Regions from separate parts of the Pseudoalteromonas luteoviolacea genome, predicted to be linked through region 2. Evidence: riboswitches for the same ligand, from Rfam matches in the RefSeq annotation. Region 2 holds a riboswitch; the other holds the start of a gene.

Region 1 (12,492 bases), 550 kb from region 2:
CCCAAGACTTTGAAATAACGACTGAAGCATCGGATCCCGAAATTGCTCATGTTGCAGCGCCACAGCTAGTTGTGCCTGTGAATAACGCGCGTTTTGCGCTCAATGCTGCAAATGCTCGGTGGGGCTCTTTATATGATGCTCTCTATGGTAGTGATTTAATTGGCGAAGATGATGGTGCTGAAAAAGGCAGCAAATACAACCCTGTACGTGGTTTTAAAGTGATGGCGTATGGCAGGCAACTATTAGATAAAATGCTGCCTTTAAATACCGGATCTCATATTGAAAGTACACACTATGGCATCGTTAACGGCGCGTTGACAGTCACCTTGAATGATAGTCGTCAAGTACAGCTAAAAAACTCATCTCAATTAGTCGGTTATCAGGGGCAAAAGCAAAACCCTACAGTGATCTTGTTAAAGCATCATGGGCTGCATTTTGAGATCTGTTTTGATCATGAAGATCCGATCGGGGGGGCGGATAAAGCGGGGATCAAAGATATTATTTTGGAATCGGCGCTAACCACCATTATGGATTGTGAAGACTCTGTGGCTGCGGTGGATGCTGAAGATAAAATTTTGGTTTATCGAAACTGGCTAGGTTTAAATAAAGGCGCTCTTTCGGAGCAATTTAAAAAAGGCACTCAGCAAGTAACTCGATGTTTAAACAGTGACAGAGAGTATATTTCACTGTCTGGTGAACCTATCATTTTGAGTGGACGGGCTATGATGTTTGTTCGAAATGTTGGCCACCTTATGACTACGCCCACTGTCCTTGATGCTCAAGGTTGCGAAGTTTTTGAAGGCATTTTAGATGCGGTTGTTACATCTACCGCGGCACTTCATGACATACTTACAAATAGTCCATTTAAAAACAGTCAAACGGCCAGTATTAATATCGTGAAACCTAAAATGCATGGCCCTGAAGAGGTTGCTTTTACTGCTGAATTATTTGACTTAGTTGAGCGTATGCTAGAGTTACCTCAAAACAGTATTAAAATGGGGATCATGGACGAAGAGCGGCGCACTTCGGTTAATTTAAAAGCCTGTATTGAAGCTGCTAAATCTCGTGTTGTATTTATTAATACTGGATTTTTAGATAGAACGGGCGATGAAATTCACACTTCAATGTTAGCTGGCGCAGTTAAACCAAAAGAAGAGATTAAGGCTCAGCCTTGGATCTCAGCCTATGAACGTCAGAACGTTGAAGTGGGTCTTGTATGTGGCTTCAAAGGCCGTGCTCAGATAGGTAAAGGCATGTGGCCTAAACCAGATGAAATGGCACAGATGATGCTCACAAAAGGCGCGCAACTAGAAGCCGGCGCAAATACCGCTTGGGTTCCCTCCCCTACCGCTGCCACACTTCATGCGATTCATTACCATGAGATAGATGTTCATGCGCAACAAAGTGCTTTGCTGAACCATCAAAGTCAATGTTTAGATGATTTATTGGCACCTCCGTTATTGCCAGACCATACGATTCTTTCAGCTTCCGATATACAATCTGAGTTGGATAATAATATTCAGGGGATATTAGGTTATGTCGTACGCTGGATTGACCAAGGTATTGGTTGCTCTAAAGTGCCAGACATTTCGCATGTCGGCTTAATGGAAGACAGAGCAACTTTGCGTATTTCAAGTCAGCATATTGCGAATTGGCTTGAACATCAAATTTGTAGTCCAGCACAAATCAAGGCTACTTTTGCTAAAATGGCGAGTGTGGTTGATAGTCAAAATAGTGATGACCCGAATTATATAGCACTGTGCAAAGATGGCCATCCTAATCCTAATCCTGATAGTCTTGCGTACCAAGCTGCTATGGCGCTTGTTTTCGAAGGCAAACAGCAGCCCAATGGTTATACTGAGCCCTTATTACATTATTATCGCAGGCTGAAAAAGCAGGCTAATTAATCTGTAACACAAACAAGCGCTCTGAGCTTTTATGTTCAAAGCGCTTTTTGTAAAGCCCCTTTCCAATTCCCTATCTTATTTTAATGATTCGATTTTAGATACAAATTGATACAATTTGTTATAATCTCACACGCTATTTTTTTCATTAATTCAATACATTAGTTAGCTAATAATAAAGATAAGAAACTGCTATGTACTCTAAAAGAAAGTGGATGCCTATATGTTTGGCTGCTTCAATTTTTCATTTTCCAACCGCTTACGCAGAAGAAGAGGCCAGCTTTTGGCAAGGGTTTTCAAATAAGCGCGAAGCAGGCGGATTTCTGTCGTTAGGTTTTGGTGCTTCTTATGGCGGGGGGCTACTTACAAATATTGCTACCCGGCCAATTTTAAATATCAACGGCAATTATTACTTTGAAAATGGACTTTTTGTTGAAGTGCCTGGGAGTGACAGTAAATTTGAGCCGCAATGGGCGATGGGCTACAACCTTTATAATTCTAGCGAGTGGGAGATTGATGTTATTTTCTCGGCTGCGCATGCACACATTTCCTACTATGGATATGTATCAAATGCATATGATGAGCGGGATTTGACTGGGTACTTGGGGCTTCGTGCCACTGGTGCCATAGGCAGCTATCAAATTCAAACCATCCTTGCGCCTAAAGCGGATAATAGTGAATATGACGGCGGGGCTTACGCCTCTTTTTGGATTGCGAAATCATGGCAGCATAAAAATTGGCACTTTTATAGCTCGGTCGGCTTTCAGTATCGTAACAGCGCTATGCTTAATTATTATTATGGTGTGCCTTACCACTCAGCAAGAGTAGATCCTTACCAAGCCTCCGGAGGGGTGAACATTAAATTAAAGCTGGGTTTTACTACGCCTGTTGGCAAGCACTGGGTGGTTGATGGCGCCATTGGGCTGACTGATTACGCCACCAGTATAGATGATAGTCCGTATTCGTTAGATGCGCTTAACACCATCTCCAATCGTAGTAGGCTTGGTCGCCATATAAGCGTCACCATGAGTTACGTGTTTTAGGAGGCGAAATGAAAAAATATATTGCTGTTTTTTTTCTTACGCCAGCCCTTGCATTCGCAGCTTCTAACGAGCCACAGTTTATCATTAAGCCTGAGCAATGCGTTGCTCTGGAGCAGGGACAAGAATGCTATGTCGATGTTTCTGTTAGCTGGCAAGTGAACAGTGTCGGTAACTACTGCTTATTTGCTAACGAGCAACAGTTGCATTGCTGGCAAAATGTTGCACATGGAGAATGGCAAAATGAAATTATGATGACGGATAATTTAGCCATCAGCCTAAAAAGTAGCAGTGAAAAAATTATCTTCGCGAAAACAATAGAATACGCTTGGATTTATAAAAAAAGAAAAAGCAAGGCGGTACGATGGAGAATGTTTTAAGGATGTGTAGATGAGCCAGTGTAAGGTTGCTTTAGTAGAAGATGATATCGAGTTGGCCCAGTGGATAGCGGATTATCTCAGAGCAAAACAGTACCATGTTGATGTTTATCACGATGGGTTAGTTGGCTTTGAAGCGATTCAAAAGACCAAGCCCGATCTCATTATTTTAGATGGCATGCTACCCAGTATGGACGGCTTGGATGTATGCAAAGCGCTAAGGCAATTAATGCAAACGCCGATTTTAATGCTGACAGCCAGAGATGAAGAAATTGACGAAATCTTAGGCTTAGAAATGGGTGCTGACGACTATTTAACAAAACCGGTGAGAGGCCGTTTACTGGAAGCCAGAATGCGGACCTTGCTGAGGCGTGCCACAGTGACAACAGAAATTAATGATGAAAAATTAGTGATAGGTGCCCTTGAAGTCGATTTGGGTAATCGACAAGTGCTACTCGGTGGTCAAAATATTCAAGTATCAAGCAATGAGTTTGATGTCTTATGGGTGCTAGCCAAGCATGCCGGTAGCGTCGTAACACGTCAGGATTTAGTGCAGGAGCTGCGAGGCTTTGAGTATGATGGCTTTGATCGCACCATAGATTTACGCGTATCCCGTTTACGAAAAAAGCTCGGTGATAAAGAGGCGCCATACAAAATCGCCACCGTCTGGGGTAAGGGCTATCAGCTTTCGAAGGATACTTGGTAATGTATTTATTTAGAAGGCAGTGTATATAAAATGTGGCGGTTTGTTGTTGCGCTTGTAAGTGTGCTGCTCATTGCAAGCATAGCTCTAGGCCAGGTATTTGATGTCCTTTATTCCTCAGAAGAGTCTGCACAGTCAGATGTATCAGAACAGCTCTCTTTGGCATTGCCATTACTAGAGATGATGGCATCTCAAGAAAGTCAGTTCGTTTTTGACAAACAGCTTCAACAGACAATTTTGGATAATAGCAATACATCTGTGCGCCTTCACGTTATGAATGAGTACCCTTTGCCGATTCAATTACAACAGCAACTTCAAAGACAAGAGCCTGTATTTCTCGAGACGCAGGATCACGTGAAAGTCCACTTGTTGACTAATGAACAGAATATTTTGGTTTATCAGTATGATAAACGGACTGAGCAGGATGATTACCGCCTTTCTTTAACGCTTATTTTTTACCTTCTTCTCGTCATCATTTTAGTGCTTTTCTTAACCCCTTTTGTTCGTCGGCTAATGCATTTAAGCGATACAGCCGCCAAATTTGGTGATGGTCAATTAGATGTCAGGTTGAAGGTGGGCACGCTTTGGTATATCCGAGATATTGAGCAGTCATTTAATCAGATGGCAAACAAGATTAATCTGCTCATGGATGATATTAAATTGCTTGCTGGTGGATTATCCCATGAGTTAAGGACCCCATTGGCCCGAATAAGAATGGGCCTAGATACCATTGTCGAAACACAAGATGAAGCGCTTAGGGCTAAATACGAAGCGCGCGTAAACCAGCAATTAGATGATATGGAAGGCTTGCTGATCCATATGTTGGATTTTGCTAGGTTGCAGCATAGTTTAGATGAGGCCAACCCACAGTCACTTGACTTAGCTGTGGTACTTCGTAACTTAGTTGACGTTTCTTTTGATGGTGCTGTTGAGCTTAATATCACACCGCAACAGGCGTTTATTAGTGTTGATCAACGTTATTTTTCTATGGCTATTTCTAATATTATTGATAATGCATTGAAGTATGGGCATAGCCGCTGTTTAGTGACCTTATATCAAGATAATAGTGAATTTGTAGTTGCAATCAGTGATGATGGAAAAGGGATTGATGTCCGTAAACTGAATGATATTTTCAAACCATTTGTCAGACTCAACCGCCAGCACTGTGCTGGGTTTGGTATTGGTTTAGCATTCAGTGCCAAAATTATCACACGTTACCGAGGACGAGTATCAGCTGGTGCGTGCTCAGAATTAGGAGGCGCTTGTATTACCGTTAGGATCCCAGCCCTTTAAAAAGTGTTTTTACGCTTATTAGTGCAATGCAGTGGCTGCCAATGTAATCGCGATGATCTGCAGCGGCGCTTTCATAGGTCAATTTCCCCTTATTTTGTACACAAAACAGTGCCTAATACGCTGATATTGGTACCTTTAAAAGGGAATATTTTATCTGTAATATAATTTTAATAATTTATAATTCCTGCTTGGACAACGAATTAGGATTTTTGCTCTAATTAATAATTGACCAATTTGGAACCTTCCTATACATTCCTCCTGAAATTTACACAAACTGTAGTTACTGGCAAACTAGGTGAAAGCCTAGGACGCAAAGCTTCCGGTCTAAATGCATTGTATACTCATGCGATGCACACGATAGCGGGGTTGCTTCATAGTTAGGGATACTATGAATATTCAAGAGGGATGTGACTGCCAGATCTACTCAATACCACTACAAACGTAGTTATTTGAGGATAGATATGAAAACATTTTCTAATAAACCATTACTTGTAGCACTATGCGCTGTGACAGGCTGGTTTCCAATGCAGGGTTATGCAAACGATTTTTGGCATAGCTACCTAGAATCTAGATCATCACAATCAGATCTGAGAGATCCAAGCACGCAAATAGCAGATGATCAGATCATCTCTAACTTTTCATACGCAGGCTATCAGTTCTCGAACCAAGCGATCCCGAACGTCAATGAACTGGGTTACCGTATTTTTGATGTAACTGGTTACGGTGCAGATATCGCTCCAGGTCGCTCTGACAAACAAGCAGTACGTGATGCCATTGCGGCAGCTGAAAAGCATATTGATGAAGGTGGTAAAGGCGCAGTTATTTATTTCCCTAACGGTACGTATGACCTGAATACATTGTCTGATGTTGCAGACATAGATAAGTCCGATACTGTTGAAGGTCGTAAGAGCCGTGAAAGCGCAACGATCAAGATATCACGTGGCAACATGATATTGCGTGGTGAGAGTCAGCTCAGTATTTTAAAAATGGACCAGCATTTAGATTTAGTTTATCCAAATAAAATGTGGACAAGTCCTTATCTATTTGAGATTGGTTATAACTACGCTAACCGCGACCCTAAAGTGAAAAGTGTACGCGAGTCGGTAACCTCTCCTAGTAAAGAGCGTTTTATTACTGATATTACTTCTAGCCACCCAAGACAATCTACGCGTTCTGTGCAAGTTCGTGATACATCTTTGCTTAAAGTTGGTCAGTGGGTACAACTGTCTCGCTTTGACCCTCGCACAGAGACGATTGCCAAAGCATTATCACCTTATAAGTTAGATGGTAAGTGGGGGATGATCAAAAAAGGGGTTCGCTCACAAGAGTTTCATCAAATCACTGCCATTGAAGATAATGAAGTGACATTCGCCGCGGTTATCCATCATGATGTTGAAAACGATGGTTACTGGGGTTTGAAACAAGCGCGTCTGGTACAAAATATCGGTGTTGAAAATCTGACGATTCAAGGTAATTGGCATGAAGCATTCAAACACCATAAAAGTGGTGTACATGATGGTGGATGGAGTGCTATCCGTTTCTCTCGTGTTGCACATGCATGGCTTAAAAACGTGGAGTTTATCGACTTAAACCAAGGCGTTTCTGTGGTAAACAGTGCCGCGATGACCTTAAAAGACTTAGCGTTTACTGGTAACCCAGGTCATATCAGCTTAGACATTAATGCATCGACCCATGTTTTGGCACAAAACATTGATGATCAAGCTGAGCACTGGCATGCGGCAGGCTTTTCTCATAAAGCTGCGGGCAACGTAATTTCTGGCTCAACACACTCACCTGATCGCTTTCATAACTTGCATGCCAATATGCCTTACAGCAATTTAATTGAAAACAGTACTGGCGGTTGGAATTATGGCTTTATGGGCGGCTCTGTCGGTGCACAGCCTAACCACCTTAAGCATTTAGTGTTTTGGAACATCACGAATACAGCACAAAACGAGTCAATTGATAAGTGGGCGTTTATGCGCCACGACAGTAAGTATGGTCGTGTGATCATGCCATATGTTGTTGGTTTAAAAGGCGCTGGATTCAATGGCTTTGAGAGTCAGCAAAGATATGACACAAGTTTGGCTGATAAGCCACAAGCACATGTGCAAAGTCACACTGATATCGAAAGTTTATACGCGCAACAGTTACAGCAGCGCCGCTGTGCAAAAAAAGTGACTGGTGACAATTTAATTGGTGCTTGGTCATTGAAAGGCAGTGTATGTGACCTGTCAGGTCAAGGGCAAGATGGCAAAGTGTATGGTGAATATCAAGGTACATTTAACGGCGTTGATCAGCGCATTGAGCTCGGTGACATCGACCAATTCAGCAAAATTGAGCTTGAGTTTAGATACGAGAATTTCAGCACGACTAAAACGGGTTTCATGTTATCGAAAGGCAATTACGGTACACAAAACGCATATTACATCCAAGTAAATAAAGAAGGTGTCATCAGTGCACGTATCAATGGTAAAGGTGTCAACGCAGGTAACTTTGCTGATGGCAAATGGCACAAACTTGAAATGCAGTTAGAGGGTAACGTTTTATCACTGAGCATTGATGGACAGTCAATGGGTAGCAAGAGCATTGTGCTACCAAAGCAAAATGATGTACCACTTAGCATCGGCTCTACACCAAAGAATACATACCCGTTCAAAGGTGAAGTAAGAAACGTTCGCGTATATCGCTAATTTTTACAAGGTGCCTACCAAGCTGGATACAGGCAGTTGGCACCTATTTTCAAGATTTATTTGGCCAGCATAGAAGGCTGACAAAATAGTAGTAAGGTATTAAACATGACAACATTACCTCCATATAAAAAGTATGCAATCGTGGCTTTAGCGTTAGTATTTGGCTGGTTTTCTAGCTTTATGATTAATGGTATTGAAGTAAATGAAACATCTATGTATTGCTTAAAGCTTAAAGATAAAGCAAACATGGATTTATGTAGTAAAGACGCACTATAAATTATGTTGTGAAGCTCGGTGCATATGAAATGCACCGAGCGTTATAGCCACTAGTCTAAATGTTGTTGGCTTTCTGTACTTGTCTATAAATACTCTGGCTCACTGCTTTAAGTTTATCAATCTTATTCATCCCTGCCCTGCTGAGTGTAAATTCTTTTTTAAATATATTGTCAGGTCACTATCCCTAATTTATTGCTTAATTAGGCTACACACTGTTACAAATTCCGTATATCTAGTCTGCTATATTAATTGTTCAATTAGATTATGTGAGATTGTTTTGAAAGGCTTTAAGCAGAGTTTAGTTTTAGTGATTATACTGGGTTTGAGTGGGTGTGTGTTTGCGCCGAAAAAGTCTACTTATTTTGATGAGCATTGCGATCTTGTGCGCGAAAAAACGGATATTGATGTCATCGTCTTTGCTGATGAAGCGTCTAATGTGACGCCTTACTATCCAAATGATATTTATATTCCTGCATTGGTGGCTGCAACGTCTGCTGCATTTTCATCAGTTGCTTATATATATGATAATATGCAGGATTCAATTGAGTATAAAGAACAGTGCGGTGACCGAGTACACTCGGATCAAGGTGCTAAAGGTACTGAGGAATCTGCAAGGTCATGTTCAGATAGTGAACTGTGTGGAATTGAAAGAAAGCGATGAGTGACAGTTTGTAAAGGGGGTTTACGGGAACAGAAAAAGCCGCATATAGCGACTTTATCCAGGGGGTAATCAAATAGGTTGCTTACTAAGATTAACTCTCGTTTTCTAGCAGCTTGCCTTTGCCGATTTCAATTTTTCTCGGTTTCAATGCTTCAGGCACTTCTCTTTCTAATTTGACGACCAGTAATCCGTTTTCTAGTTCTGCACCGATGACTCTGACATGATCGCCAAGCTGGAAGCTTTGTTCAAAATTACGTTCAGCGATGCCTTGGTGTATAAATTTACGCTCTACACTCTCTTCTTTATTAGCTTTTTGACCTTTGATCCTGAGCGTATTGTTCTCAGACTCTATATGTAATTCACTTTCGCTAAACCCGGCCACAGCCATAGTGATTTGGTATTTGTCTTGGTCTAGTGCTTCGATGTTATATGGTGGATAACTTGCTTGCTTGCCATTGTGGGCAGCACGGTCCATAAGTGATGCTAAATGATCGAAGCCAATGAATGAACGGTATAGTGGAGTTAGATCTACGTTGCGCATAATAATATCCTCTTAATAAGCGATAATGTTTGTTTACCCTTCTTGTGAACTGATAAACAAACTAAAAAAATAACATTTGTTTTGGTTGGGACCCTGTCGGCGTCCTCACAATACTATCTATGGACGGGGCAAATAGTTTTCAAGTAAAAAATTAAAATAAATTTTAAAAAGCCCAATTTTCGGGCTTTTCCGAGGAGTTCTAGCATAGTTTGGATTTGCCTGAATACACAGTAAAGCGCTTTCCAATATGTACTTGCTCATTTTTAAAGCCAACAAAAGGGACGTGATGCCAATTTGCTTGTAGTCGTTCTTTATTGATCTCCAATGTCACGAACCCGCGGTTCGCGAGATCAACATATCGAATGTGTGGATTTTCGGGCATTAAGATTTTGCCAACGTCTCCGACAAGTTGCTGTAAACCTGGCACAGGAATGGAGGGGGAGGTCACCGATGAAGTCACAATTTCAACAGCAACAGCACCATCATGGGTAAAGCGGTTATATTTTTGCCAGTCGTAAGGGTCTTTACAGATGTTGGCTGCCCAAGATGAATGCACATCTCCGGTTAATATAACGGCGTTATTGATGTGGTTGTGTTCGATAAAATCTAATAGTCGATTTCTGGCTGCTGGATATCCATCCCAAGAATCTGTATTAATTGGCTTACCAAGCATCTGAATCTGCATCATTTGCACTTGCTGACCAATCAACTGCCATGTTACACCATTACGTTTGGCATCTAGCAAGTTGTCTTGTAGCCATTGCTCTTGTTCGTAGCCGAGTAATGTGCGTTGTTCATCTAGGCGTGCTGGATCTTTCACATCGACTTGTTGCTCCCTGCCGATAAAACGCGTATCTAACATATTAAGTTCGGCCAGTTTACCAAACCGAAAACGGCGGTATGCTTTTTCTCTGGCTGCATGTTGAGGCTCTCTTATTGGCATCCACTCATAATACGCTTGAACGGCAGCATGGCTGCGCACTTGCCATGTGCCTTCACCATCATTATGGTTTTTAGCACCTTCTCGCCATGCATCATTGGTAAACTCGTGGTCATCCCAAATACAGATCATCGGGTGGGTTTGATGCAATTTTTGCAGATCAGTATCCGTTTTATAGCAGGCATGTCTTTGGCGGTAGTCGGATAATGTCACCATTTCGTGATTTGGTGTTACTTTACGATTCCATAAAAAAGGGTTTCTGTAGATGTCTTTATTGCCATACTCGTATAAATAATCACCCAGATGCAGTACCGCATCTAAGTCTGCAATCTCTGCGATACGTGCATACACATTAAAGTAGCCGTAACTGAAGTGAGAGCATGATGCCATCGCTAACTTGATATTGCTGACATCATATTCTGGTAGAGTTTTGGTTCTTCCTGTTGGTGAGATAAGTGGCTCATCGAGCTCATCGATAATAAAACGGTATACATATCGGGTGTTTTCTTGCAGGCCTTTGGCATCTACTTTTACAGTAAAGTCTTGCGCTTGGCTCGTTATCACGTGACCACTAGTAATGATGTTAGAAAAACTACTATCTGCCGCAACTTGCCAAATTACTTTCACTGTCAATGTGTCGATATCAACGCGCTCTTTTACTTCTTTTGGAATGGTTACTCTAGTCCACAATATCACGCTATCTGATAGGGGATCTCCACTGGCCACGCCATGGCTGAAAGGGTTTTCAGAGAAGGTGCAGCCCGATAGTGAGAGGCTCAGAGGTAAGCTTGAGATGATCATGCTGCTTTTAACAAATTGGCGACGAGAAATGTTCATAAGTATTTACTCTAATTTTGGTGTTTTTTGTCTATTTAACTCCGTAATCGTTAAACTTTTATTTCTTAACTGTAAATTTATAGGAAGGATAAATTTATAAGTGTGATTATTTAAATAGTATAAATATCGACCTTGTGTTATCCAGTAGGACGATGAGTATGCTTTAAATCGCAAAAATGATAATATTATGCCATTAAAAATAAGGTGTTATATAAAAAATGATACTTTTATACGGGTTAACTTTCGCTAAATGGTATCGTCTTTAAGCGATAATGTTATCTACATCTTATTGTGTATTTTGTGATTTTACTGGGTTAAATGTTGAATTATTGTTCTTCTTTTGAGGAAACATATTGTTTAACCAGTGAGTTACACTAAACTTGTTGCACATGCAGTATGTAGATAGCGCTATTGTGACTTTAAAACTAAATAGGTTCGGGAATACCGTACGTTTGAGATAAATATTATGAAAAAAAATCTGCGACTCACATTATCCACATTGTCTTTTTTGATGGTTACAAATACGGTTATTGCGAGTGATTGGTCTTCAACTATTACCGGTGCTTCGGACTATACATTTAATGGTATCAGCCAAACTGAAAATGATTTTGCTTTGCAAGCTAGCCTTGATTACAGCAACTCTGAAACAAATTGGTATGCAGGCTCTTGGGCCTCAAACGTCGATTTTGATGATGGCACAGATGTGGAAGTGGATATTTACTTTGGCAAAACTTGGTCATTAACTGATGCAATCAGCTTAGATGTTGGCATGGCATACTACAGCTATTACGGTGGAGACGATTCGAGTGATATTAACTATCCAGAAGCGTACACCAAGTTTGGTTTTGATAATGCTTTAGGTACGACAGAATTTAATTTTTGGTATAGCTGGGATTATGCGGGTCAAGATGAAGAGCACGTAATTACAACTCTGTCACATACCATTGAAGTAGCCGACAATCATGATATTTCTTTAAGCTATACGGTGTCTAACTATGTCGGTGGAGATCAGACTTGGGATGGAACGGACAGTTCTTACCACCACTATGAAATAGCTTACTCCACCAGCTTGTCAGGCTTTGACTTATCGATTGCCGCTGAAGATACTTCCATCGATTCGGATACCTCGGACGAACGAATTGCGTTTTCAGTGTCTCGCACTTTTGACTTCTAACATCTAGACACAAAAAAGCCGGACTATGTCCGACTTTTTTAGAGTGAGCTTGT
Region 2 (12,492 bases):
TGTGATACTTAAGCTTGTTAGTGGTTGCTGGGTCTTGCAGCATATCAGACAGTTCAGCCAGTCTTTGTTCTCTGGCTTCAAAGGTGCCAGCTGGTGGATCGGGTTGATCTTGGCACAACATACGGCGGCGAACGCGCACTGAGCGCAAAATCGGGTGTGATTCAGCAACCTCAGCCCAACGCGCCATAAATGCGCCATTGGCCAATATACCACCGCGGTCAGTCGTATCGACTTTTTGTAACTCTTCGCCAGTGACTCCTGCAATATTGTAGTGCTCGGCAAGTAACTGATTGACGAACGTGAAGTTTGCAGTATACAGCGAGCTGAAACGCTCATCAGGTTGGGTCATGATGTACGAGAAGGTTTCGTTTATTTCTGCCTTCATGGCGGGGACCAGTTGTGCAAAACCCGGGTAGATGTTTTGATCTTTGGTTGCCACCTCTAAATTACCTGTGCCAAGCCAACTGCCAACAAAGTCACCAAGTACAGACTTTGAGCTCTCTGCAAGTCTATTTGCGTGCACGAAGATATTGGCTTCATCACGCAGCTCATCACGAGCTGCTGCTTGCCAGAGTTGCTGATCAGGTGTTGAGCCAGTGAATGTGTATGACAAAAAGGTGGCCATTTCCCACGAGGTCAACTCGAAAGCATCCGCATCTAGCTCTGCGTTGTCAGGATTTGGTTCACCTAATTCATGGCGATAAATAAACTGCGGTGAAGACAGTAGCCCCTCTAAAGCGAGCGTCATGCCCGCTTCAATATCTCCATTGTTGAAAAAGCCAGTGGCTATCAATTTGTAGTTTTGCGACTCATCTTGTGTTAATGGACGGCGGAAAATTTGCGGTGCAAGTTCATCCACTAAGCGATTTGCACAGTCTTCGTTCACTGCATCGCATTTTAGAGCAGGTGAAAAGTCATTCTCAGCGGCCCATTGTGAAAGCTCTTCAGCCACCAACAAGTAATTACTGTAGTTAGAAGGCTGTACGCTGGCGTGGGTATTGTTGATGAAAAAGCCAATTTGAGAATCAGGCGATAGTCCGTCCGAAACTTTAAAATTCACACCTAGCAAGTCTTCGACCGTATTTTGGTACTCAGTTTGCGTTAAGATCTTCAACTGTCTTGCCCCATATGCCACAGGTGCAACCCCGATATCACAGGTCAAAGGGGCGGGCCAAAGTGTTTGCAAATATGCCGCGATATCTGTTGCACATTGCTCATCACACGCACTTGGTGTGCCATACGGCATGGTGGTGACAATGGTGTCAATCATGGTTTGTATGTCTCGCTCAGTATCAAGCGCAGGGAATGATCCTAAGCCGCCCGCTTCTGAACCATGACAACCAGCACACCCTGTTTGGTATAGTTGCATACCTCTGGCAATCGGATCTGTTTGGGTAACGACAATTCGTTCAATATTACTTGGCTCTGAGGGAACTGAATTATTGAGCGCAATGATTTTATAATCAAATTCGCCTGACTCAGGTAACCCAGACTCATAGAAGCTCGAGTTTGATGCAAGCTCAGCGGCAGTTTGCCAACGACCATCTAAACTTTTAAAGCGAACCAGATAGTCGGTTTCGTTATTGCTGTTATCACGCCAGTTCAATTGCGCTTTGGCATCGATTGACAGCACACTTGCACTGAGCTCTGTCGGGGCCGCGGGTTTGTCGGCCATTGCAACCGGTTCAAAACTGTCTTGCTCAGTAGATAAATAAGTAAGGTTAAAGTAGACAGGTACAGATTCACCAATACTTGAGAGATTGGCGACTACGCGTAAAGCTTCTATACCATAATCCATTTCAAAGCTTTTACTGTCGATGATCATGGGTGAAAGTGAGCTGACATTTACTTTACCGGTAGCAAGTTTGACAACCAACACATCAAGTGTCATCTGATGATTAACACCGTGTAAGCTTATTTCACCAGTCACATTTTGAATAACCGGTTGGCCAATTTCCATATCGCTCAAAAGCGCATTGTCTATTTGTGTACTGAAATAAGCAACGGGCATTAAATCCGTTTCAAAAAGTAAGTCTAAAATTCGACTGTTTCTGATATCAACACCAGTGGAAATGGTACTCAGATCGATTGCGAGTTTAACTTGGCCGTCTGCATCGATACTGCCAGACAGGGCGGGGGTATCATTATTTTGTGCAACAAACTGATTTAACTCAGCAACGTGATCTTTTTTTACTGATACATAACTCAGTAAAGACATGGTGCTATCGAGTTGCCATAAACCCGTTTCAGTTACATCATCCGGTGGCGTAGTGGGCTCTGAATTTGTGCAAATATCACCACTTAAAGTCATGGTGACATCACCAGTTAAGCCATTTTTATTGGCGACAAAGCCTAAACCAAATGACTGATTGGCGTGTATGGTATGGCTTTTTGACGAAATGGTACAGCCTGTATCATGGCAGTTGAAATTGCCGTTCCAGCTGTTTTGCAGTGAAATACCTTGATCCCATGTAAGCTCGATGGACCAATCATTAATGTTATGGTCTGACTGATTTTCAATGACGATCTCGGTTTTAAAGCCATTGTTCCAATTGTCTGGAATTGTGAAAGAGCACTGTGCAGCGTGAACAAAAGAGGCACTGGTTAGTAGGCTTAAACAGGCAGCGAACTTAGCGATTTTAGGCGTGCACGGCCAATTATCAGTCAAGGTAAAAAAGCGTGTTAAATTATTGCGTTTCATCTTCTCTCCCTCCTATTGCTGCGCTTCAAAAACAAGGTTAAAACTCACGGGCACTGCGTAACTGATCACCGATAAGTTTGCCAATGTTCTGAGTGTTTCAATGCCAGATTCTAAGCCAAAGTCTGTGGCGGTTAGCACAATTGGCGTTAGGCTTTGCACCATAATTTTATTGTTTGCAAGACGTTGAACAACAACATCCGCGTTTACTTCTTTTATAACGCCAGTGAGGTTGAGTGTGGCTGAGATGGATTGCTTTTCCGTGCTACCAATGGGAAGTGCAACGAGTGCGGCATAGTCGATCGCAAGCAAGGCTTCGGCGGTTGGGAATGATTCTGTATCAAATAAAAACTCTTTCATTCTGCCATCTCGGGTGGCATTAGCGGTATTTACACTGCTGAGATCAATAGCCAGTCTTGCTACCCCTTCTGGTGTAATGCTGCCGCTGATGTTGTTAAACGTATGTGATTCTACGAGGTGCTGTTTTTTGGTCGACACGAAGTAAAGGTGAGAGCTTTGAGGGTCTAACACAAATGGTGCACTGATGGGGGGCGCTTCTGGTACTGAAACCTGAATCGTGATTGGGTCACTGATTGTGCTTATAACGCCGTCGTTGACCGTTAATGTGACGGTAAATGTGCCTGCTTCTTCATAAATATAAGCAGGGTTTGGTTCGCTTGAAGTCTGTCCGTTGCCAAAATCCCAGTTAAATGTGAGCGTATCACCGTCTAAATCAGAAGATTCATCACCATTAAAGTTAATCGTTAGTGGGTAGTCACCAGATGTGATAGAGGCTGATGCAATCGCCGAGGGTGCGTGATTAATGCCACCGTCTAACGAACATAAACCGCCAAGGGAAGGCGTTGTTGGTGCGTCATTTTCTTGTGCTTTTTGTGCATTGAAACCAAAATCTAAACTCTGGCCCGGGTTTATGGTGCGATTGTAATTTTCATTGATGATTTCATAAGGGTTATTGCCACTGTGCCTAGCATGCCATACGCCCGTCAATTTGGTGTTGTCGGCGAATGCCATGAGTACTTTCCAGTCAGAGATGGCAATCTCTTCAGTGTTGGTAATGGTGACTTTGCCACGAAACCCAGAGATCCACTCTTGTTCAACTTCAAAAGCACATTGTGCAGATTCAGGTTGAGCTTCACTAATGGTAACTTGTATTGGGGCTGCTGGATAATCATTCGTTCCATCATTGATGGTCAACAAAACAGAGTAGGCCCCAGCTTGCTCAAAAATATGCTGCGGATTTATGTCATTGGAGCTATGTCCATCGCCAAAATCCCAGCGATAACTGACATTATCTGACGGTAAATTTGCCGTTTCGCTGGTAAAGTTGATAGTTGTGGGTGCTGTGCCTTGGTTTTCGGACGCTGATGCCACAACCTTGACGCCATCATTTTGTGCGCTGCCCTCGCAAATACCAAATAATCTTGGTGCATTAGCGACTTGTCCATTACTCTTTTGGACGTTAAAACCAAACGCTTTGGATGAGCCCGGCTGAATAGTGCTATTCCAGTTGAGGTTGCTAAATTGATATGGGCCATTGCCACTCAATTGGGCGCGCCATGCATTATTAATTGATTCGCCTTGGTTAAACTCTAACCCAACTTCCCAGCCGTTTATAACCGAGTTAGTATTGTTATACACGGTGACTTCAGCTGTATAACCACTTTGCCATTCATTTTTCACATTGAATTCGCATTGTGCGGCTGAGCCGTGTATCGAGTGCCCCAAAACCATCAAACAGAGGCCAGTTTTTAAAAAACTGAGCTGCTTGCTATTGTATCTGTGTTGTCTCATGAAAATTCCCCGAAACATTGCCAATTGACATGTTATTCCCTGCTGTTCTTCGCTAAATAGTCGAACGACCAGAGCTCACAGGCGGTAATAACAAACGCAATAATCAGGTATAAGGTAATACCAAAGGTTGGAGTTATGGCATGACATGCCAACGGCGTGAATACCGATAGATCACACAATGCGCATACAAAAAACCGTATGCACATTTTGAGCAATATAAACGTTGGCATTCAGCAACCCCGCTATCTTAGTTTTCACCTTAGACCGGAAGCTTTGCGTCCCTTTTTTTCAAAAGGTTTGCTATTTTAAGCCTGTTAAAGGAACTTAGCTTAAAATCGCCACAACCGCAAAGCGCCAACTGCAACTTTCACAGTATTTGCACATTTCAATTTAAGATGCTTTGTAAAGTCATACAAAAGCCTCAGGTTTTATCTAATAAGTTTTTATAAATTAGTGTCTTGCACTAAAGTAGTATTTTGAGTGCACAATTTGAAATGAGGGGGAACTGCGTATGGATAAAAAGCCTATAGGTACATTCAGAAATGATTCTAAGGTGAGGCTAAGCCATTTATAAGCCACAGTTAGCTTTTGAGATGCTCTTTCATCGTTAACACAAAATGTTCATCAAGTACCACATTTTTAGATCACATTAAATCTCAAGCTCAATTCTGAGAGTATGGCTATATCTTTAAAATCTAGCTGAGATAGTTAATTAAATATGGATCTCAGGAGTGCTTACTGCAGTTGGGTTATCAACACTCTACAGGTAATCGGGGCCAACGAGATTTATTTTCTGGTGTAAACTCGGTTAATTGTTAGTTAAATGCTTACCTGTATTGTATTATGTTTTATTTGTATCGTTCCAAAATTATAGGGAGTGAAATGAAAAAAATAATATTTGATACAGATCCTGGTATTGACGACGCGATGGCATTGCTTTTCGCTCATGCGTGTAAAGATATTGAAGTAGTTGGTATTACCACTACTTTTGGCAATGCAAGCATAGAGAACACAACGCACAATGCGCTTTATTTAAAACAAAAGTTTGGTATGTCTGCTGAGGTTGCTAAAGGGGTTAACATACCGCTAGATCAAGTGAAAACAGAGCCCGCCACCCTCGTACATGGTGAGAATGGGCTGGGAAATATTGAAATACCCAAAGTTATAAACACGCAGATATCACCGCTTATTGCACATGACTACCTTATCGAAACAATTAAAAATCAGCCAGGAGAAATCACGTTAGTTGCAGTGGGTAGACTCACAAATTTAGCTCTGGCAATTCAAAAGTCGCCTGAAATCTGTGGGTTGGTGAAAGAGGTCATTATCATGGGAGGTGCCTTTGGGCACAACGGTCACACAGGCAACCTGACACCATTTGCTGAAGCAAATGTATATGGAGATCCTTTGGCTGCTGATATTGTTATCAATGCGGATTGGCCAGTCACCATGATTGGGTTAGATGTTACACAGCAAACTTTTATGTCAAATGCGTATTTAGAGATAATGCGGACTAGCAGTGTAAAGTATGGTCAATTTATCTATGACATTACACGGTTTTACGCAAATTTCTACAATGATGACCTTGGTTTAGATGGGTTTTATGTACATGACTCTTCGGCAATTATGTACTTGGTTGCACCGGAAATATTTACAACTACGCAAGGGCGTATAAGAGTCATAACTGATGGGCCTGCAAAAGGTCACACTTTGTTTAAAAGTTCAGACCGAGTTTTTCCAATTGATGAGTGGGCTACTAGACCAAAACAAACAATAGCAATTAATGTTGAGCCTCAAGCATTTAATCAACGATATTTCGATACTATTTGTAGCACTTAAGCCTGCTGGTCAGGCATTTAAGAAATAGAGCTGATTACTTCTTTACGATTCATTAAAACTCGTTCTAATTAAGAGCGTTAATGGTAATTAGATTAGATTTAAAAGAGTGCAGGGTGTTAAATTTTTTTTGGCACCCTTAAATAGGAGCTGCTTAGTGAGTTGTAAATTATATAATAAAACGTAAAGAATGTGGTTTGAAAATCTATTTTGCGTAGTTTTTATTAAGTACTAAGAGGTTGGTTTTTATTTGAAAAGGTATTTCTGGATTTTATTTTATTCTTTCAGTGATTTTTTATTTGACATGATATTTTTAATATATATAATCCGTCCCCAGCATAGAGGGGCTATGCTTTTATATATTAAAAAGGACGACACATGCTTAATAAAGCAATTTTCACTTCTGCATTCATTTTTTCTGTTTCAGCTCAAGCTTCAATTTCTACATATAATTTAACTCCTGTTGTTAAATCACCTTTTCCATTAAGCTATTCTGAATCTGATAAAAGTGGTCTGGATGATGCGAATAAAAAACTTGGTTATTTATCTGAGTTTTCTAAAGCATATGTAGATATTTCTAAACATTTTAATTCTGTTGAATCGGTATGTTTTGAAGTGGATACTGCGTATTCGGGTGCAGGCTCTACACCAGGTATGGCCGGTGTATCAATGTATAAATACTTTGTATACAGTGAAACATTCAGAGGTGATAACCGCGCAAGCACAAGCTCAGGTAGCTTAGCAAGGCCTACTTTCTCTCAGTGTTTCAATGAAAGTGAAGGGTTTGCTAAAAGCTTCATTAGAGAGGGAAAAATCGCATTTACACCATTTACAACTGACCCACGTGTAACCATCAGTGATGTACGGATTCAAGTAAGCGGTGTTTCAAAAATCAAAGGTGATTTGATTACTTTGAATGCTCAATTAAATGCGTTGGGAACACACACAGGTGAAGTTTTGACTCATGCAGTTGAGCCAAATATAACCTACTCAGTAAGTATTATTGAAAATAATATGACTTATAATGATAAAGGTGATAAATATCGCTCTGTCGGTTTAAGTTATGTGAATAATCAAGGTCAAAAGGAAATTAGATCTGTTAATGATTATTCATCTGAATATATCGAAACTCAAGGTGAGATCGAATTATTTTTGATTGGCAATGATGCAACTAGTAAAGGTGATGTTTCTATTAATATTAAGAAAGTTAATATTGATTAAAGTGAATTTTTATAGCGTTACTTAGTCTAGAGCTATAAATTTTTATCAATAAAGCTGCCTCTATTTAACTTGGGTTATTTTAGGTGGCTTTTTTAATTTATGTCTTTATATAATTTTCTTGATGTGTATTATATTTTAATTTCTTTATATTTGTATCTGTTTGCAGTGAGCACTTAGCATGATTTGGGGCTAAGGGACATTTTTTGCAGCTAAGTGTGACTTTGATCTACCTCAATTTTCTCAGTTTTAAGTGTATACCTATACAAAGATGGTTCTCTTTTTTAAGCAGTATTACGTTATAGTATTAATGAGCTATTATCATGTAATGAGGTGTTAAATTTTCATGCTTTTTCTTATTTTTTCTGAAAGTTAGAGGTAAAATAGTATACTGAATATTAATTCTCAAAATATCTAGTAAGGAATTATTGTCAGTTATTACTGAGCTCCAAAGTAAAGTCAAAAGGATCTATCAAAAGGCACTCAGCTGAAGGTGTAGGGGAAATGAATGAGCACCAGTGGTTATATCAAAATCGATGATGCATCTATTTACTATCAAATGTCAGGTAACTTAAAAGGTAAGCCACTGGTGTTGTTGCACGGGGGGCTGGGCTCGATGGAAGACCTGACGCCAGTACATAAATATCTCGATGATGAATACTGCTTAATTTGTATTGATTTTAGAGGTCATGGTAAATCAACCTTGGGTAGTACCAAGCTGAGTTATGAGCAATATCAAAATGATGTGCTATCCATATTATCTTTTTTGGGAATATCACAATTTTCATTGTTTGGGTTTAGCGATGGAGGTATTGTAGCCTATCGAATTGCAGCTCAATCTCCTGAAAAAGTAAGCTGCCTTATAACGCTTGGATCTCAGTGGCGTTTAGAACCTGAGGACCCTTCAATACCGGTTTTAAAAGGCTTAACAGCAGAGTTTTGGTTGGAGAAGTTTGCAGATGATGTAGCTTATTATCAATTATCAAATCCAACACCACACTTTCATAAATTGGTTGATGCAGTAAAAACGGTTTGGCTAGATACAAGTGAGTCTGGTTACCCAAATAACGCGGTAGTTCAGATCCAATGCCCCACACTTATCATGCGTGGAGATCATGATTTCTTATTCTCGTTAGATGAGGCCGTTGCTTTACAGAGAAAAGTGGCGGGCGCTGATTTTGCAAATGTTCCATTTACAGAGCATGCTGCTCATCAAGAGTCACCTGAACTTGTGGGAAGAATACTGCAACAGTTCATGTTAAAAATACGATGTGATCTCTAGCTATATCTTATCCTATTATAATTGAGAGTATTATTTCCGAAAAATAATATAGATTTTTGGGCAAGCTTCTCGTTATACCTCCAATTTAATATCAAGCATAAGGTGTGGTTTTGATAAGATCTAGAAGAGCGTTAATAAGTTTAATAATTGTACTGATTTTTATATTGTCAACTTCGTATCTCTACTGTCGTTACAAAGAAATGTATACTTCTGAATTTATTGACCATAACTTTTACTCGCACGTGTTAGGTGAAGGAAGAAAGGTTTTTATTCGACTTCCAAAAAATTATGATAGTACGCTGTCCTATCCACTTATCATTAAGTCTGACGGAAATTTTAATTTAAGCCGCTGGGATGAGTCAATTTCACAACTTGCTCAAGAAGCCAAAGCCGAAGACTCGATAATAGCCGCGATCCCCAATTTATTTTGGCCAGATACCAGAAATAGAGACCTTGTTCCTCCATATGCCAGAAAAGAGGTCGCAATTGATGCGCGACCGCCAGAAGACAACGCACCAGAAATATTTGGCAGAGCTGATTTATTCCTAGAATTTATTGAAACAGAAGTTATTCCATTCATCGAACAGCGCTATAAAGTTAATGACAATAGAGTGCTGACCGGGTTTTCTGCAGGGGGCAGTTTTGTTTTGTATTCAATGGTGACCAAGCCTAGTTTATTTTCTGGTTATTTTGCTTTTAGCCCAGCTGCATGGTACGACAATTCTGTGGTTGTCACTGAATTTGAAAAAGGACTTCACAACGTTTCAGGGGATCCAAAATTTTTATATTTGAGCATAGGCGGTGCTGAAAATGAAATTATCACCGGTTCGTTTAATCAGTTACTCAAAGCAATACAAACACATGGACCAAAAAACTTAGTGTCTGAGCATAATTATAATGACGGTGCTGGCCATGAAGAAAACCCATATATTTCTGTGCCACTAGCGTTGGAGTCATATTATCAATACAGGAAAGAAAACATTCAGCAATAGTTGTTAAAAAGCGAGCCGTTGTTTCAAATGTGGAGTCAAAATAGGATTATAGTTTTACCACAACTTTATGTTTTTAAGTAAATTAAGTTTGAGAGAGGGGAAAGGTAGGGATATGCTGCAAACAAGAATAAATACAGATCGTTTAACATTAAAAGTAATGACTGAAAAGGATGCTGCTGGCTTATTTAATATTTTCTCAGATCCAAAAGTAATGAAGTACTGGAATACGGATGCTTGGAGCTCGATTGAGCAAGCGCTTCTTTTTATATCCTCCAGCGCTGATAACATGGAAACTGAGTCAGCACTGACTCTAGGCGTATACTCAAAAGAGAATGAGTTGTTGTTAGGCAAGGTCATGTTGTTTAACTATGATAAGGAGTCAAGGCGTGCTGAGTTGGGGTTTGGTATTAGTAGTGACTTTTGGGGGAAAGGCATTGTGTTTGAGGCCGCTTCAGCTGTGATTGATTTTGCTTTTAGTGACTTACGAATACGTCGCCTTGAAGCCGAAATAGATCCCGATAATATTGCCTCGGCTAGAGCTCTAGAACGATTAGGCTTTGAAAAAGAAGGTTTGTTAAGGGAGCGCTGGGAAATCAACGGTATAATTTCTGATTCGGCTTTGTACGGACTGCTGGCCCAAAAAACATAGCGCATAATCCGGTCTTAAAAAGTCTCATGTTGGCGATTTAAAGTTCGGCCTAACTCGCAATAAATGGGTTGATTAAAGCTAGTTTACGCTTTATTACTCATTGTAAGCGTAACGACAAAAATACTGGAATTGGGAGTTTAGTGCCAATTCCAGCATCATTTCAACTTGGTAAGACTTCTAACACACTAGAGACTTTCCTCTGAACTTTTGCAATAGAACAGCGCTTTAGTGTAAGACCAGACAAGTTTCGTATAAATATCAGCGTTACTTATCGCCTAATTGAGGAGGCTCTTGACCACCACCTAAACCGCCGGTCCCACCAACTATTAATTTAGCTTGCTGCTGTGTTAACTCTTTCTGTGTTTTATTGTTCATATACTTATTCCTTTAATAAACCTTGATTTTTATAAATGTAATCTTAGCTACTCTTTTGATAAAAAGTAGTAATATTATTTTCTAGATCTAATAGAGATTAACTGTCGCCAAATTGAGGAGGCTCTTGGCCACCGCCATTTCCGCCAACTATTGACTTAGCTTGTTGCGGTGTTAATTCTTTTAGTGTTTTATTGTTCATATACTTATTCCTTTAATAAACTTTGATTTTTATAAATTTAATCCTAGCTACTCTTTTGATAAAAAGTAGTAATATTATTTTCTAGATCTAATAGAGATTAACTGTCGCCAAATTGAGGAGGCTCTTGGCCACCGCCATTTCCGCCAACTATTGACTTAGCTTGTTGCGGTGTTAATTCTTTTAGTGTTTTATTGTTCATATACTTATTCCTTTAATAAACTTTGATTTTTATAAATTTAATCCTAGCTACTCTTTTGATAAAAAGTAGTAATATTATTTTCTAGATCTAATAGATATTAACTGTCGCCAAATTGAGGAGGCTCTTGGCCACCGCCATTTCCGCCAACTATTGACTTAGCTTGTTGCGGTGTTAATTCTTTTAGTGTTTTATTGTTCATATACTTATTCCTTTAATAAAATTTGATTTTTATAAATTTAATCCTAGCTACACTTTTGATAAAAAATAGTAATATTATTTTCTAGAATTAATGGAGATTAACTGTCGCCAAATTGAGGTGGCTCTTGGCCACCGCCATTTCCGCCAACTATTGACTTAGCTTGTTGCTGTGTTAATTCTTTAAGTTTTTCATTTTTATTTTTCATAAATAAAATCCTATTTAAATGATGTATCAGTAATAAAGGTTGTCCCTTTATCGATAGATATGGTGAATTGAATATTTCAATTTGACCATGATTTTATGTAGAGTTAACTAACTGTCACCAAACTGAGGGGGCTCTAGACCACCACCGTTTCCACCAGTGCCGCCAACTATTGACTTTGCCTGCTGTTGTGTTAACTCTTTAATTTTTTCTCTTTTAACTTTCATAAATGATCTACTCTAACTTTGGGTTAATTGGTCTTAATCAATCTTTGTAAAGCCACCTTACTGCCGATGGCGAATTAAAAATTACACCCAAGTGATTTGTTAATCAATGAAGTTGTATTAATAAATTAATTTAATTTTTATTTTGTGTGAGATAATAAATTTATTAATTATCTGAATTGAAAGTGAATATAATTTTTTATTTCGAATATTGCGTAAATTGGTATGGAAGTGAGGGGTTATTCATGGTTAGGTGATTTATCACTAGGTTATAGAGCTGGGTAACCTAATAAAACCTGGTAGTATCTGCACAGTTTCTAAAAACCACGAACTGTCAATTATCGAGTATTGAGGTTCGAAAGCAAGTTAGGATTGATAATGGTTCAGTTGAACATTTTGAAGCTCAGGGCGAGCTTGGCGTATTGTTGAGGCTGGTTATTCACTTTTTCAAGTGCATCATTCTAGTCATTATCTGTCTATTTTAACCGGTTTTTGGCGAGGTGGCTTCTCGATACGCAGTCTTTCATATTGCATTTATTACGTTCTGAATAATGGTGCGTTATGACGCACCTTAGACTTGGAGCTTCGCTCTTATATTCTTTCTATC

Evidence for each region. Region 2 has a riboswitch for cyclic di-GMP ahead of S4054249_RS26210 (cellulose binding domain-containing protein). Riboswitches for the same ligand answer to the same signal wherever they lie in the genome.
Region 1: another riboswitch for cyclic di-GMP. It lies ahead of S4054249_RS23255 (DUF4955 domain-containing protein); the one in region 2 lies ahead of S4054249_RS26210 (cellulose binding domain-containing protein).

Annotation. Positions count from the first base shown of each region.
Region 1 is NZ_CP015412.1:644,076-656,567, forward strand. It holds gene S4054249_RS23230 (malate synthase G) at 1-1,907, shown strand, start outside; gene S4054249_RS23235 (MipA/OmpV family protein) at 2,099-2,947, shown strand; gene S4054249_RS23240 (DUF3019 domain-containing protein) at 2,956-3,324, shown strand; gene S4054249_RS23245 (response regulator transcription factor) at 3,335-4,027, shown strand; gene S4054249_RS23250 (ATP-binding protein) at 4,058-5,317, shown strand; cyclic di-GMP riboswitch class I at 5,593-5,691, shown strand; gene S4054249_RS23255 (DUF4955 domain-containing protein) at 5,779-8,010, shown strand; gene S4054249_RS26745 (hypothetical protein) at 8,116-8,286, shown strand; gene S4054249_RS23260 (hypothetical protein) at 8,621-8,947, shown strand; gene S4054249_RS23265 (Hsp20 family protein) at 9,039-9,488, opposite strand; gene S4054249_RS23270 (alkaline phosphatase D family protein) at 9,688-11,265, opposite strand; gene S4054249_RS23275 (TorF family putative porin) at 11,732-12,439, shown strand.
Region 2 is NZ_CP015412.1:92,720-105,211, forward strand. It holds gene S4054249_RS21175 (DUF1592 domain-containing protein) at 1-2,701, opposite strand, end outside; gene S4054249_RS26210 (cellulose binding domain-containing protein) at 2,714-4,510, opposite strand; cyclic di-GMP riboswitch class I at 4,740-4,822, opposite strand; gene S4054249_RS21185 (nucleoside hydrolase) at 5,393-6,349, shown strand; gene S4054249_RS21190 (hypothetical protein) at 6,725-7,567, shown strand; gene S4054249_RS21195 (alpha/beta fold hydrolase) at 8,073-8,846, shown strand; gene S4054249_RS21200 (alpha/beta hydrolase) at 9,047-9,838, shown strand; gene S4054249_RS21205 (GNAT family N-acetyltransferase) at 9,951-10,487, shown strand.